One region of the Kitasatospora sp. Xyl93 genome, then DNA from elsewhere that is predicted to be linked to it. Evidence: riboswitches for the same ligand, from Rfam matches in the RefSeq annotation. Region 1 holds a riboswitch; each other region holds the start of a gene.
The links. Region 1 has a riboswitch for cyclic di-AMP ahead of ACZ5GH_RS30230 (transglycosylase family protein). Riboswitches for the same ligand answer to the same signal wherever they lie in the genome.

Region 1 (3,752 bases):
TCCACCGGGGCCTGCGCGCGCTGAGCCCCGGCCGTCACGGCCGACGCAGGGGCCCCGGAGGGCGGTTGCTCTCCGGGGCCCCTCGGCGTGCGCGCGGTCGGCCACCCTGGGGTCGGGGGCGGTCGGCCGGCGGGGGGCGGGCGGTCCGGTTGCCGGCGGCCGTCGGGTGGTCAGCCCTCTTGGCCGGTCGGACGGTCGGCGGTGAGCCGGTGTCCGTCGGCGGCCTCGCCGGTGCGGGTCTCGGTACGGCGGCCGCGGGCCAGGTAGTCGCGCAGGATCAGCTCGACGGCGTCCTGTGGGTTCTTGGTGCCGGAGAGCATCATCGCGTCGATCGCGAGGTTCGCGTCGAGGGTGACGGTGACCTGGGCCATGTGACTCCTCCTCGGGTGCAGAGCAGCAGCATGCCCGCTGCGAGGAGGTGTCCACCACGGAATACGGCGGATCTGCGGAACGGGAGCAGGGCGGCCGGCCCGTCCGGGAACGCCGGAACCCCCGAGGAGAGCGACCAGACTCTCCCCGGGGTGGCGGGTGGTCAGCGTTCGAATGGCGACTGACAGCTGACAGATGATGAAATCTGTTATCTGTTATCTGTTATCTGTCAGCCGTCGGCTGTCGGCTGTCGGCCGTTCGCCGTCCTCAGACCCGGCCGGCGAAGTCCGGGGCCCAGTTGGCGATGGTCTGCTCGCGGACGCCCGAGCTGGGGTTGGCGGCCTCGACGTACTTGCCGTTGCCGACGTAGATCGCGACGTGGTAGACGCCGGAGTCCTTGCCGTTGTTGGACCAGAACAGCAGGTCGCCCGGCTGGAGGCTGTCCAGCGAGACGTGGGTGCTGGCGGCGGCCTGGTCGGCGGCGACGCGCGGGACGGAGATGCCCGCGGCGCGCAGCGCGGCCTGGGTCAGGCCGGAGCAGTCCCAGCCGCCGTTGCCGGTGCCGCCGTAGACGTACGCCTGACCGACCTTCGACTCGGCGAAGGAGACCGCGGCGGCCATGCTGCCGGTGGCGGCCGGAGCCGGAGCCGGAGCCGGCGTCTGGGCCTGGGGCTGCGGAGCGGGCTTGGCGGCCGGCTTGGCGGCCGGGGCCTGGGACTGCGCGGTCGGCTGGGCGTTCACGGCGCCGCCGTTCGCGGACTGGCCGGACTTCTGCGAGCGGTCGAACCAGGTGAAGTCCGCGCCGGACTTGTCGGCGGACGAGCCGTCGAAGGACAGGTGCTGGCCCGGGTAGATGGTGTCCGGGCCGTCGGTCAGGGTGCCGCGGTTGAGCTCGTACAGCCGCTCCCAGCCGCCCTGCACGTTGTGCCGGTCGGCGATCGAGGACAGCCAGTCGCCCTCGACCACGGTGTAGTCGCCGCCCTGGGCCTGCTGCTGGCGCTTCTGGGCCCAGTCGCCGCGGCTGCCGGAGGCGGCGGAGTCACCGGCCGCCTGAGCGTCCTGAGCGGGCGCGGCGGGCTTGGCGGCCGGGGCCTGCGCGGGCTTGGCGGCGGGCTTCGCGGCCGGAGCGGCCGGCTTGGCGCTCTGGGCCGGCGCGGCGGTGGTCGAGCCGGCGGTGGAGCCCGCCGAGGTGTCGACGGCGGCCGGGGTGCCGCCCTTGGTCAGGCCGGCCTTGACAGAGCAGACCGGCCAGGCGCCGGGGCCCTGCGAGGCGAGGACCTTCTCGGCGACGGCGATCTGCTGGTCCTTGGTGGCCAGGTCGGCGCGCGCCGCGAAGGCGGTGCCGCCGAAGGCGGACCAGGTGCTGGAGGTGAACTGGAGGCCGCCGTAGAAGCCGTTGCCGGTGTTGATGCTCCAGTTGCCGCCGCTCTCGCACTGGGCGACCTTGTCCCAGGTGGCGACGGTGGCGGCGGAGGCGGTGCCCGAGGTGAGGCAGGGGACGGTGAGGCCGACGCCCGCGACGCCGAGGGCGGCGATCACGCGACGGGTGCGGCTGGACAGGCTGGTGCCGTTGGTGGGCAGCATGAAGACGCGGTCCTCTCCCACGCCTGCGAGGTGAGCTGTCGGATTCGGGCTGGAGTTGCCCGGCCGCGCGGTGAGCGCGGCTTCACCCCTAGCCCTGGACCGTTCCGAAGAGTGGTCCGGGGCGACTTACCTGTGGTTCCCCCGCTCCTGCCGTGGTGCGTTTTCGCGCTGCCAGGACATCCGACGGCAGGACTCGGCGTTGCGGATGAACCGGGTTCGTGTGGTCACGAACGGGGAGCACGTTAATCAGACTTAAGTTCAAACCGCAAATGCCTGTGATGCACATCACGGTTTAGTGGGAACTGCCAGAATTGCGGCCGAGCATGATCGTAAATGATCGTTTTCAAGCAATGCTGTTGCGGAAAGCGACAACTGGCTTCGCCTCAGAAGTGACGTGACGGGGCGTCGAATTGCGGAACAGTGTGCTCCGGAGAGTGGGGGAGCGGCCTCGATTCACGTGCTCGGGGCCGCGCTCCCTATTTCCCTTCAAATGACGCCAGAACGGACATTCCACTTCATTGCCGTTCGACTCCCCGTACGGGACGGGTCGGCCGTGGCCAGCCATGGAAGGCGCCAATCCCCATGGGCCCGACAGGGCGGGGGTCGATGCCGGCGGGCAATGCAAGTGGGGCCGATGCGAAGGGCCCGGAACGCGAACCGTTCCGGGCCCTTCTGCGCGCGCGAACCGGCGCGCGGTGTCGACTACTGCCCGAGGGATCCCTCGGCGGCCGCGTGGGCGCCGCGAACGCCCTCCAGGGCCCCCTCGGCCTCGGCGGCGGCCGCGGCCTCCGCCTCGGCCCGCGCCAGGTCCTCCGCGGACGGCATGGGCAGTGCGGCCAGGTAGGTGGAGGCGATCAGCTGGCCGACCGACGGGTAGGCGCCCAGCGGCGCGGCCGACGGGCAGCCGGTCTCCTCGGCGGCGGTGGCGAGCAGCTCGGAGTCCGCCTCCGGGCCGATCACCAGCGGGGCCAGCGCCGGGCGCTGCGAGCCGGTGTCCCTGAGGTGGTTGACGGCCGCGGCCACCGAGCCGGGCACGTCGAGCGCCGCGGCGACGACCGGCACGGCCAGTCGGGCGGCGAGCAGCACACCGGTGATGCCGGCCGCGGCGGCCGCGTCCTCGCCGCCGACGGTGGTCAGCACCACGCCGTCGGCGGCGGTCGCGATGGCGAACAGCCGGGCGCGGTCGGCCCGGGCCAGTCCGGCCTCGGACAGCCGGACGTGTACGGCCTCGGCCAGCAGCGGGTGCGGGCCCAGCGGGTCGGTGACGGGGGCGCCGTACTCGGCGGCGAGCGCGTGAAGCTCGCTCAGGAAGGTGTGCGGGCCGGGCACCAGCGGCACCAGGACGGGCATCGGCAGCCCGGCCTCGGCGGCCAGGGCCAGCAGCTCGGCCACCGTGCGGTCCTCGCTGCCCGCGACCTCGGCGCCGTTCCCGGGGAGGTAGCCGACCGTGGTCTGCACGCCGTTCTGCTCGGTGCGGACGATCGAGAGCAGTTCCTCGACGACCGAGCGGGACTCGGGCCCGGCGGTCGCGGGCACGGCGAGCACCAGGGCCGGGGCGCCGGCCGGGATCTCGGGGCGCTCGGGACGACGGTGGCGCCCCCGCGCACGGGAGCCTGGAGTGCGGACGGGCAGTGGCGCGCCCGGAATGGCTGCGGTGCTCATGCCGGAGATCGTAGGACATCCGCCCGTCGGGCTTGCAGTCGGCTGCCGGACAGGATTCGCGCGGTCGCGGTGCGGACCCCGCGCGGACCGGGTGCGTCTCCGGCGCCGGTCCGGGCGCTTTGCCTACAATCCGGACA
Region 2 (3,752 bases), 4.7 Mb from region 1:
GGGAAGCCGGGCCCGGAAGCGGCCGAGCGGGGATCAGACCCGCACGATGCCGGTCAGCGGCATGTTGGTGACCGCCTCGTAGCGCACGTTGGTACCCGTCCGGGGGGCGTGCAGCACCTGGCCGTTGCCGGCGTAGATGCCGACGTGGTGGGCGTCGCTGTAGAAGATCAGCAGGTCGCCGGGCTGGGCCTGGGAGAGGTCCGTACCGATCCGGGTGCCGGCCGAGGCCTGCGCCTGCGAGGTGCGCGGCAGCGACACGTCGGCCTGGTTGAACGCCCAGACCATCAGGCCGGAGCAGTCGAAGGAGCTCGGGCCGGTGGCACCCCAGACGTACGGGCTGCCGACCTTGGAGGCGGCGGCCGCGAGGGCCGCGGCACCGCGCGAGCTGCCCGGGGCCACCTTCACCGGAGCGGTGGTGGTCGGGGCGGTGCTCGTGGGGGCGGAGAGGTCGCCGCGGGTGTTGTCGCGCGAGGCGCGATCGGCCTGCGCCTGCGCCTGGGCGGCCGCGTCGGCCTTGGCCTTGGCGTCGGCGGCGGCCTTCTCCTCGGCCTGGCGCAGCGCCTGGCGCTCCTGCTCGGTCAGGGTGTTGAGCAGGTCCTGGGCGGCCTTCAGCTTGCCCTGGACCTCCACCTTGGCGGTCTTCAGCTGCTGGGTGGTCGACTCCAGCTCGGCGAGCTTGCCCTGGGCCTCGTTGCGGTCCTGGTCGAGCTTGCGCTGCTGCTCCTGGAGCTCCTTCAGCTGGCCCTTCTGGGTGGCACCGGCCTGGTTCAGCGCGTCGGCCTGGCTGAGGAAGCTGTCCGGGCTGGAGGAGAACATCAGCTGGACGGTCGGGGATATCCCCCCGTTGCGGTACTGCTCGCCGGCGATCTCGGCCAGGCCGCCCTGGAGCTCGGTGACCTGCGCCTGCTGACGGGCCACCTGGTCCTGCAGGCCGGAGACCTGCTTCTCCAGCTCCTGCTGCTTGGCCTGGGCGGCGTTGTAGTTCTCGGTCGCGACCTCGGCCTGCTCGTTGAGCTGGTCGACCTGCTCCTTGACCTGGTCCTTGGTCGGCTGCGGGTCGGCGTGGGCGCCGGACTGCGCGGAGAGGGCGACGGCTGCGGCGGCGACTCCGGTCAGGATGGAGACGCGGGCGCGGCCGGCGGGCTTGGGACGACGATGGGACGCCACGAAGGCGGGCTCCTTCTTCCTACGTCCGCCTACCGGGTGAGCTGACGGGTTCGGGCCGGAAGCATGCCCTACGACGCCTCACGGCCGTTCGGCCGACCTGGCGCCGATTCACCCCGGAGGAACGTGGTTCCCCGGCTCCGCTCCGCAGCGCCCCCAGTCACTGGGCTCCCCTGTCGGGCAGTCGCTTCGACCTGCCCCGCTGCCTCGCGAACTCGGCGGTAACCACCGCCGCCACCCTGGCTGGGCGATCGACAGTGCGGTGGTTCGGAGCATGACCCTAGTAACTGAACCGTGATCCGTTCAAATCCTTGTCAGAAAAAAGATGGAAGATTGCCCAAGTTCCCTTGTGAAAATGACCGATGGTGACCAATGGTGCACGCAAGGCTGATCGGTTCTCAGCAGGCGGCCGCAAAAGGCGGAAAAGCCGAACGCCACCCCCGCGGCGGAGGTGGCGCTCTTCACAGCTCCCGAACGAACGTCCCGGGCGTGTCGGACCGTCAGACCCGGCGGATGGTGTTGATCGGCATCGCGTCGGCCTTCATCACCTTCACCACGTCACCGGTGTGCGGCGCGTGGACCACCATGCCGTTCCCGATGTACATCCCGACGTGGTACATGCTCGGGCCGTAGATCACCAGGTCGCCCGGCTGGGCCTGGTCCAGCGACGGCACCCGGGTGCCGTAGTGCCCCTGCTCCTGCGAGGTGCGCGGCAGCGAGACGCCGGCCTGCCCGTACGCCCAGACCATCAGGCCGGAGCAGTCGAAGGTGGTCGATCCGGTGGCGCCCCACACGTACGGCGAGCCCTGCTTGCTCATCGCCTTGGCCACCGCCGCTCCCGCGTAGCCGCTGGCCGGCGGCAGGCTGCCGAGGTCCACCCGCGCGTTGCCGCGCGAGGCGCGGTCGTCCTGCGCCTGCTGGGCCCGCAGCGCGGCGCGGTCGGCGGCGCTCAGCGAGTTCAGCAGGTCCTGGGCGGCCTTCAGCTTGGTGTTGACGTCCGCCTTGGCCTGGTTGAGGTCCTTGGTGGTGCTGTCCAGCGAGGCGAGCACGGCGGCCGCCTCGGCCTTCTGCTGGTCCAGCCGGCGCTGCTGCTCCAGCAGTCCCTTGAGCGCCTCGGCCTGACTGGTGCTGGCCTGCTGGACGGTCGAGGCCTTCTCCAGGTAGCCGGACGGGTCGGAGGAGAGCATCAGCTGGACGGACGGGTCGATGCCGCCGGCGCGGTACTGCTCGCCCGCCACCTCGGCGAGGCCGCCCTGGAGCTGGGTCATCTGCTCCTGGCCGCGGGCCACCTGGTCCTGCAGCTGGTCGGCCTGCTTGCGCAGCTGGTCCGCCCGCTCCTTGGCGCCGTTGTACTTCTCCGCCGCCTGCTCCTGCTCCTCCTGGAGCTGGTCGATCTGCGCCTTGACGTCCGTCTTGTCCGGCTGCGGCGCGGCGTGCGCGGCCACCTGGGCGGAGAGCGCGACCGCGGTCGCAGCGGCAGCGGTGAGCACGGAGACCCGCGCGCGGCTCGGCTGCTTGGGACGGCGGTGGGAGGCCAAAGGGACCGGCTCCTTCTTCCTACGGGCTCACCTGATGGGATGAGATTCCGGAAAATAGGTTTGACGCCAGACCCTAGTGAAGATCTACCCGTTTTGCTACTCCCCCGATGGCGTGAACCCCGGTCCCCACGCTGACTTCACGGGACCCCCACAACGCTCCGGACGAGCCGCTGACCAGCCGTCATGCGGTCCGGCCCGCGTCCGGCGCAGGTCAGGGCCGGGCCAGCCGGTTCAGCAGCAGCACCGACGCCACCGGGCGCGCGCCCGCCTTCCGCACGCCCTCCGCGACCTCCCGGTCGGTGGACACCACCACCACCGGGCGGCCCTGCGGCTCGGCCCGGACCAGACGGCGGATCAGCTCGTCGGCCGTCTCCCCGGTCCGGCTGAACCGCACCCGGACCCCGCGCGGCGGCGCCATGATCACCGGGACGTCCAGGTCCTGCCCGTCGAACACGCAGGTGACCTCCGCCTGGGTGCGCTGGGCCAGCATCGCCAGCCCGCCCAGCAGCCGGATCCGCTGCTGCTCCAGCGGCAGCGCCGGATAGCCGGTCTTGGTCACGTTGTAGCCGTCCACCACCAGGTGCACCTGGGGGATCGCCAGCAACTGGTCCAGCAGCGCCGGATCGTCCTCGGCCAGCCCGCGCCGGGCCACGTCGTGCGGCGAGGCCGCCCCCGGCACCACGGCCTCCACCAGGTCCGCCGGGCGGATCTGGGAGACCGGCAGCGCCAGCTCCCGCTGGAGCCCCTGCGCGGACTGCAGCACGGTGTCCAGCAGCAGCCGCAGCCGCATGTCCTCGACGCTGCGCCCCTCGCGGGCCGACCGGCGGCCCTGCTCGGCCGCGTTCTCCAGCTCGGAGACCCGGTGCCGCAGCCGGCGCGCCTCGGTCTCGGCCGCCCCGCGCTCGGCCGCGGACTGCGCCCGCAGGGCCTCCAGCTCGCCGGCCACCCGACGGGTCTCGGCCTGCGCCCGGCGGGTGTCGCTCTCCAGCGACCGCACCCTCTTGCGCAGCGACTCGGCCTCCTTGCGGACGCCGTCGGACTCGGCCCGCT
Region 3 (3,752 bases), 2.1 Mb from region 1:
GATGAGGTCCAGGGCCTCGCGGTTGGAGTCCAGGTTCGGGGCGAAGCCGCCCTCGTCGCCCAGGCCGGTGGACAGGCCGCGCTCCTTCAGCACGCCCTTGAGCGTGTGGTAGACCTCGACGCCCCAGCGGACGGCCTCGGAGAAGGACTCCGCGCCGATCGGGGCGATCATGAACTCCTGGATGTCGACGTTGGAGTCCGCGTGCGAGCCGCCGTTGAGGATGTTCATCATCGGGACCGGCAGGACGTGCGCGTTCGGGCCGCCCAGGTAGCGGAACAGCGGCAGGTCGCTGGCCTCGGAGGCGGCGTGCGCGACGGCCAGCGAGACGCCCAGGATGGCGTTGGCGCCGAGCGAGGACTTGTCCGGGGTGGCGTCCAGGTCCAGCATGGCCTGGTCGATCAGGCGCTGCTCGGTGGCGTCGTAGCCGACCAGCTCCGGGCCGATCTGCTCGATGACGGCCAGGACGGCCTTCTCGACGCCCTTGCCGAAGTAGCGGTTCTTGTCGCCGTCGCGCAGCTCCAGGGCCTCGAAGGCACCGGTGGAGGCACCCGACGGGACAGCGGCACGACCCGTGCTGCCGTCGTCGAGGCCGACCTCGACCTCGACCGTGGGGTTGCCGCGGGAGTCGAGGATCTCACGGGCTACGACGACATCGATGGACGGCACGAGGCATCTCCTTGCGGAAGCAGGGTCCGGTCTGACGGTGGTGCTGTCAGCAGGACGATTGCGGAGTCGTTACGACCAGAGCCTAACCGCCCGGGCTCCCGGGGCCACGTCCGCCTCGGTCCCGTCTCAACGTGTGGCCCCGCTACGCACCGGTAGTTCACCTGCTTGCCCCAGCTTGTCCCACCGGAGCGGGCGAATGCGGACGAAGGGGACCGGTAGGACCGGTCCCCTTCGGACGGCGGGGTGGAACGGTGTCGGCGTCGGGCGCCGACGGGCGTCAGCACCGGGCCCGACGGCTCAGCCGAGGTGCAGCACCTGGCCGGGCATGATCAGGTTCGGGTCGCCGCCGACGGTGGCGTGGTTCTGGTCGTACAGCGCGTGCCACCCGCCGGACACGCCCTGGGCGGCGGCGATGGTCGACAGGGTGTCACCGGCGCGCACGGTGTAGTCGTGGCCGGTGGCCTGCGGGGCCGACTGCGCGGCCTGCGGGGCGTACTGCGGCTGGGCGGCCTGGCCGGCGTACTGCTGGTAGACGCTCTGGTGGCTGGTCCAGTACCAGGCGCCGTTGTTCTGGTACCAGTACACCTTGGCGTCGGCGTCCCAGCCGGCGTGACCGGAGAAGCCCGGAGCCTGCGCCTGCTGCTGCGGGGCGGCCTGCTGGACCGGCTGCGCGGCGGGCCTCTGCACCGGCTTCTGGGCGACGGGCTGCTGCGCGACCGGCTTCTCGGCCGGCTTGGCGGCGGGCTTCGGGGCCTGCTGCTTCGGCGCCTGCTGCTTGGCGGCGGACTGCGGCTTGGCGTCCGAGGAGGTGTCGACCACGGCCGGGGCGCCGCCCTTGGTCAGACCGGCCTTCTGGGAGCAGACCGGCCAGGCGCCCGGGCCCTGCGAGGCCAGGACCTTCTCGGCGACCGAGATCTGCTGGGCCTTGCTGGCCTGGTTGGCCTGCGCCGCGTAGGCGGTGCCGCCGTACGCCTTCCAGGTGCTGGAGGTGAACTGGAGGCCGCCGTAGAAGCCGTTGCCGGTGTTGATGCTCCAGTTGCCACCGCTCTCGCACTGGGCGACGGAGTCCCAGGTGGAGGCCGGGGCGGCGGAGGCGCCGGTGGCGGTGAGGAGCGGCATCGCGAGTCCGACGCCGGCCACACCGGCGACGGCGATGGCCTTCTCGGTCTGGGTGCGACGACGGTGGCGGCCAGTTCCAACGAACAGCATGAAGAGGTCCCTCTCCGCACGCCTGCGAGGTGAGCTGTCGGGTTCGGACCGGGAGGTGGCCCGGCCGCCGTACGCGGAAACGATTCCGCTCAGGCGGCTTCACCCCAAGCCGTGGGAGACGGCAACAAACCTGGTTCCCCCGCCCCTGCCCAGGGTCTGGTCGGTTTCCCGTGGCGCGGCGGGCAGGATTCGGCGTTCCGCGCACGAGGTCCGCAGCTGCGAACTCCAGGGAGAGTAGACAGATCATCAGACCGATCACAAGCTCATATCGCAGATATCACACGACAATTACGGCCCGTATCCGATCGCCTACCAACGGCGGCGTTATGTCCGGATTGATGGGTGTTCACACCCTATCGGCGGGCGGTCGGCGACCTCTATCAGCGCGGTCTCAGCCTGTCGCAGGCCCGGACGGGGCCTGCGGAGGGGTGTGCGGAGGGATGTGCGGGGAGCGGCTCTCCGGGCTGAATTCCACCGGCAGTTCGCGCAGCCCACGCATGATCAGACCGCCGCGCCAGCGCAGGTCCTCCGGGCTTTGCGCGAGCCGCAGGTCCGGCAGCCGGGAGAGCAGCGTGGCCAGCGCGGCACGCCCCTCCAGCCGGGCGAGCGGGGCGCCGATGCAGTAGTGGATGCCGTGCCCGAAGCCCAGGTGGGGGTTGTCCGTCCGGGCCAGGTCCAGGGTGTTCTCGGCCGCGAACCGGGCCGGGTCGCGGTCCGCCGCCGCCAGCACCACCAGCACCGGGTCGCCGACCGGGATGTCCACCCCGCCGATGGTCAGCGGGCGGGTCGCGAACCGCCAGGTCGCCAGCTCCACCGGCCCGTCGTAGCGCAGGAGTTCCTCGATCCCGGTCTCCAGCAGCGCGCTCTCCCCGCGCGCCACCGACTCCTGCAGCAGCCGGCGCTGCTCCGGGTTGCGCAGCAGCGCGTACGTGCCGTTGCCGATCAGGTTCACGGTGGTCTCGAAGCCCGCGAACAGGAGGATGAAGGCCATCGCCGCGGCCTCGTTCTCGGTCAGGTGCTCGCCGTGGTCACTGGCCCGGATCAGACCGGAGATCAGGTCGTCCCCGAGGTCCGCCCGCTTGCGGTGGATCAGCTCCAGCAGGTACGCCCGCATCCGCTTCACCGCCCGCCCCACGCCGCCGCGCTGGCTGCCGCCCTGGCCCGGCTTCGTGTGTCGCATCATCATGCCGGCCCAGTCGCGGAAGTCGTCCTGGTCCTCGGACGGCACCCCGAGCATGTCGCAGATCGCGTAGATGGGGAGCGGGAAGGCGAACTCGTGGATCAGGTCCGCCGAACCGCGCTGCGCGAAGCCGTCGATCAGCCGGTCGGTGAGCTGCTGCACCCGCGGCTCGAACTCGGCCACCCGGCGCGGGGTGAACGCCTTCGACACCAGCCGGCGCAGCCGGGTGTGGTCCGGCGGGTCGATGTTCAGCAGGTGGGTCATCAGGTCCGCCTGCCGCTCCCCGGGGATGCCCACCCGTCCGGTGCGGTGCGCCTGCTCGCTGTGGTGCGCCGGGTTCTTCGACAGCCGGCTGTCCGCGAGCGCCTGCCGGGCGTCCGCGTACCGGGTCACCAGCCAGGCCTCGACGCCGCTCGGCAGCGTGGTGCGGTGCACCGGGGCGTGCTCGCGCAGCCAGGCGTAGGCGGGGTACGGGTCGGCGGCGAACTCCCAGGTGAACAGCTGCGGGGCGGGGGCGTCGGACGGCGCGGCGGCGGGCCGGGCGGGGTGGGGCTGAGCTGGCATGGATCGACCGTATCCGGTGCGACGGGACCGCCCTCCCTCCGACGGACCGCCTCCGGCGCGCCCGACGGCCGGTGGCCGGTCGGTTGCCGCCGCGTTGCCGGTTCCCGGCCGGTCCGTGGCCGGTCCGTGGCCG
Region 4 (3,752 bases), 200 kb from region 1:
GCTGGAGGTCACGGCGGGCGCACCCCCGGCGACCACCCTGCCCGCACCGTCGACGCCCGAGGCGACCACCCTGCCCGCACCGTCGACGCCCGAGGCCTCCACCCTGCCCGCACCGTCGACGCCCCAGGCGTCCACCCTGCCCGCGCCGGCCGCCGCCCGGACCTCCGACTCCGACCTGGAGGTGGTCAGGCTCGACCCGGACCCGGCCACCCCCGGCGGCACCACCACCATCCACGCCTTCGTCGGCAACGGGGGCCCGGACACCACCGCGTCCCCGTTCACGGTCGTGGTCGCCCTGCCGGAGGGCGTCACCACGGAGGGCCCGTACTTCCCGTCCGACTGCCAGGTGACGGCCCACGGCCGCATCGTGCGGTGCGTGTTCGGCCCGGGTCTGCGAGAGGCGCGCAGCGCGACCGCCCTCATCCCGGTCCGGCTCGACCCGCGGCTGCCGGCGGGCAGGTTGGGCGGCGGAGCGGTCACGGTGCGCAGTGCGGACGACCGGAACGAGTCCAACAACCGGCAGCCGTTCGACATCACGGTGGTCGAGAGGATCGCCCGTTCCTGAGCCACTTGGTCCCGCCGGTAGGAGCGGTCCTACCGGCGGGATCCTCCTGTCTGCGGGATCCTCCGGCCGGCGGGGCGGTCCGCCGGGCCCGGACGCCGCGCGGCGCCCGCCCGTGCCGCCCGTCCTACCGGTAGACGCGGACGTAGTCGGCGGCGAAGGTGATCGGGGCGGTCCCCTGCGGCGCGGGGTGGTACTGCCCCGCGCACACCGAGAGGTTGAGGATCAGGTACGCCGACCAGCCGGCGCCGACGCCCTTGCCGTCCGAGAAGACCTTGACGCCGTTGACGTACCAGTCCACCGAGTCGGCGCCGTAGTAGGTGCCGATGGTCACCCACTGGTCCTTCGCGATCGCGCTCGCGTCGGTGTAGTACTTCCCGTGGCCCGGGTTGACGTGGTTGGTCAGCTCCAGCAGGTTCGGGTTGTCGGGGTGGTACTCGAAGGAGTCGATCTCCCCGTTGCCGTTCTTCCACGTCCACAGGGCCGGCCAGGCGCCGCTGCCGGCGGGCAGCTTGACCCGGGTCTCGGCGTAGTCGCCGGTCTTGACCTGGAAGCCCTCACTGGAGCCCTCGGTGGTCAGGAAGCCGGTGTTCCAGGACTGCTTGCCGTTCTCCAGCACCGGACCGCCGGACGTGGCGGTGAAGGTGGCGACCCCGTTGGCGACGCCGACGTTGTTCCTGTTCAGCCAGTCGAGCTTGTTGTCGCCCGGGTTGTGGTTGCCGTAGCGGTACGCGGTGCTCTTGTCACCGACCCAGCGCTGGCCCCAGCTGATCGCGCCGTTGAACTCGTCCGACCAGGTCAGCGACTTGCCGACGACCGGGGAGGACGGTGCCGGGGTACTCGGGCTCGGGGTGGTGCTGGGGGTGGTGCTCGGCGTCGGGGTCGGCGTGGCCGTGGGAGTCGTCGAGGCCGTGGGGGTGGCGGTCGGCGTGGCCGTCCGGGTCGGGGTCGGCGTGGCCGTGGGGGTCGTCGAGGCCGTCGGGGTCGGCGTGGCCGTCGGGGTCGGGGTCGGGGTCGGGGTGGACGTCCCGGTGGCGGAGACCACCAGCTGCTGCGAGGGCAGGTTGTGCCAGCCGCCGCCGAGGTCCTGCCAGAAGCCGAACTGGGTGTACGTCCCGGCGGGCAGGGTGCGCGCACCGCTGGTGAAGCCGACCCCGCTCGGGCAGATCTGCACGTTGGAGGCGTTGCCGGGGAAGTCGAGGTTGGTGCCGCGCGCGTCGCGCACACCCACGCCGACGGTCTTCGCGGTGAAGCAGGCCGAGGAGTGCAGGCCCAGCGAGGCGGTGGTGGCCTTGCCCGCGACCATGGTGGCGGGGGCGAGCCGGTCCTGGGTGACGGTCGGCGCGGTGGCGGCCTGGGCACCGTTGACGGACGGCAGGCCGAGCAGGCCGGCGCCGCTGATGGCGAACGCCCCGGTGGCGGCGAGCGCGGCGTTGCGGCCGCGGTGGGACGGACGGGCGTGGCGCGGGCCGCGGCGGCGGGCGGGCGCGAGAGCGAGCGCGGGCCGGTGCGTGGAGCTGGCAGGCTGGGGCATGGGGTGACCTCTGCGACGCCTGCGAGGTGAGCTGTCGGATTCGGGCTGAGGTTGCCCGGCCGCCGGTGGGACGGCTTCACCCCTAGCCGCGGCCGCACGCGGGGGCGTACGGGCCGGGCGCTGACCTTGGTTCCCCCGCTCCCGTCCGCTGTGGTGCTCGGTGACCCGCCGACGGGTGGACGGGACTCGGCGTCCCGGCGGCGGGGTCCGCGAGGGCGGACGACCGTTGCAGGCTAGGCGGGTCGTCCGTGAACGGACAACCCGGCCCGCCCCGTTGTCGCGCAGCTCACAGTGGTGTCGATCAACGACGCCGGTTGGCAGTCCAGTTGATCGTTCTCCGGGAGCAGTGGGCTGCGGCTGGGCCGGGCGGAGGTTCCGGCCGGCGGGGACAGGGCACGATCCAGGCGGTTCAGGCCGGTGAGCGGCCTGCCGGCAGCGCTGGTGGCCTGCCGGCGACCTGGCGGCGGACCGTACCGTGGCGAGTACCTGACCGACTGGGCCCGGTCGGATAAATTGGGAGTCGGACATCATCCGCCGTGCACAAGAGCGGCGAGCCCGACCGGGTGCTCGCCACGACCCGACAGCCACGACCTGACCGAGACGAGGACCCGCCCCACCATGACCGCGCCCCTGCCCGCCTTCGCCGGCCGCACCTACCTCTTCCAGGCCGACAACGGCGCGGCCTTCCGCAACACCTACTCGGCCGACGGCACTCGGCTGCGCTGGGAGGGCCTCGGCGAGTCCGCGGGCCAGTGGGAGGACGTGCGGCTGCACGTCGCCGAGGTCGCGCCGGAGATCTACTTCGTCAGCTGGACCGAGCAGAGCGGGATCACCGTCAGCCATGTGATGGACCTCGGCAAGCTGACGGTGCGGGCCTTCTGGACCTTCGAGGGCGAGGGCGGCCGGGTCGGCGAGCTGCACACCGGGACGCTGGAGCGGCTGGCCTGAGCGGCGGGACCGCCGGGCGGGGGCCATAAGGCTCCTGAACGACCCGACCGGCCCAGAAGCGGACCGCAACGACCGAACCCCCGGGCCGTGGCTCCGGGGGTTCGGTCGTTGCGGTCCGGTCGTCGAGGGTCTGGTCCTTCGGGGCCGCTCGTTCGGGCTCGCGGTCGGTCAGGTTCAGACGGTCTGGTTCGGCACCTTGAGGTGCTGGGACAGCCACTCCAGCGAGGACGGCAGCAGGGCGCTCCAGGTCTCGAAGTTGTGGCCGCCGTTCTCCAGCATGCTGTACGAGACCTTCATCGGGCTCCGCACCGCGTCGACGAAGGCCTCGGTCTCCTGCCGGTAGCCGCCGTCGCCCTTCTTGGTTCCGGCCAGCAGCACGGACACCTTCGGCTGCGGCAGGTTCTTCAGCCGCCACATCAGGTTGGCCTCGTCGCGGCGCTGCTTGCTGCCGCCGAAGAGGTCGCCCGTGGTCGGGTCGTCGGCGGCGTCGTAGTAGGCGGAGAGCGCGACGGCGGTCGGGAAGACGTCCGGGTGGCGCATGGCGAGCTTGAGCGCGCAGTAGCCGCCGGTCGAGTTGCCCATGAAGGCCCAGGCCTGCGGGTCGGTGGAGACCCGGTAGCTGGCCTGGATCGCCGAGGGCACGTCCTTGGTGAAGTAGGTGTCGGACTGCGGGCCGTTCGGGACGTCCTCGCACTCGGTGTCCTGCGG

Region 2: another riboswitch for cyclic di-AMP. It lies ahead of ACZ5GH_RS09500 (NlpC/P60 family protein); the one in region 1 lies ahead of ACZ5GH_RS30230 (transglycosylase family protein).
Region 3: another riboswitch for cyclic di-AMP. It lies ahead of ACZ5GH_RS21680 (transglycosylase family protein); the one in region 1 lies ahead of ACZ5GH_RS30230 (transglycosylase family protein).
Region 4: another riboswitch for cyclic di-AMP. It lies ahead of ACZ5GH_RS29415 (glycoside hydrolase family 16 protein); the one in region 1 lies ahead of ACZ5GH_RS30230 (transglycosylase family protein).

What each region holds. Positions count from the first base shown of each region.
Region 1 is NZ_AP029185.1:6,963,186-6,966,937, forward strand. It holds gene ACZ5GH_RS30220 (LacI family DNA-binding transcriptional regulator) at 1-24, shown strand, start outside; gene ACZ5GH_RS30225 (hypothetical protein) at 171-371, opposite strand; gene ACZ5GH_RS30230 (transglycosylase family protein) at 637-1,974, opposite strand; cyclic di-AMP (ydaO/yuaA leader) riboswitch at 1,961-2,131, opposite strand; gene ACZ5GH_RS30235 (sirohydrochlorin chelatase family protein) at 2,656-3,615, opposite strand.
Region 2 is NZ_AP029185.1:2,214,721-2,218,472, forward strand. It holds gene ACZ5GH_RS09500 (NlpC/P60 family protein) at 34-1,167, opposite strand; cyclic di-AMP (ydaO/yuaA leader) riboswitch at 1,178-1,327, opposite strand; gene ACZ5GH_RS09505 (C40 family peptidase) at 1,665-2,702, opposite strand; gene ACZ5GH_RS09510 (NYN domain-containing protein) at 2,914-3,752, opposite strand, start outside.
Region 3 is NZ_AP029185.1:4,834,776-4,838,527, reverse strand. It holds gene eno (phosphopyruvate hydratase) at 1-666, opposite strand, end outside; gene ACZ5GH_RS21680 (transglycosylase family protein) at 964-1,875, opposite strand; cyclic di-AMP (ydaO/yuaA leader) riboswitch at 1,881-2,047, opposite strand; gene ACZ5GH_RS21675 (cytochrome P450 family protein) at 2,267-3,619, opposite strand.
Region 4 is NZ_AP029185.1:6,764,088-6,767,839, reverse strand. It holds gene ACZ5GH_RS29420 (hypothetical protein) at 1-565, shown strand, start outside; gene ACZ5GH_RS29415 (glycoside hydrolase family 16 protein) at 690-2,096, opposite strand; cyclic di-AMP (ydaO/yuaA leader) riboswitch at 2,098-2,262, opposite strand; gene ACZ5GH_RS29410 (MoaF-related domain-containing protein) at 2,715-3,044, shown strand; gene ACZ5GH_RS29405 (alpha/beta hydrolase) at 3,219-3,752, opposite strand, start outside.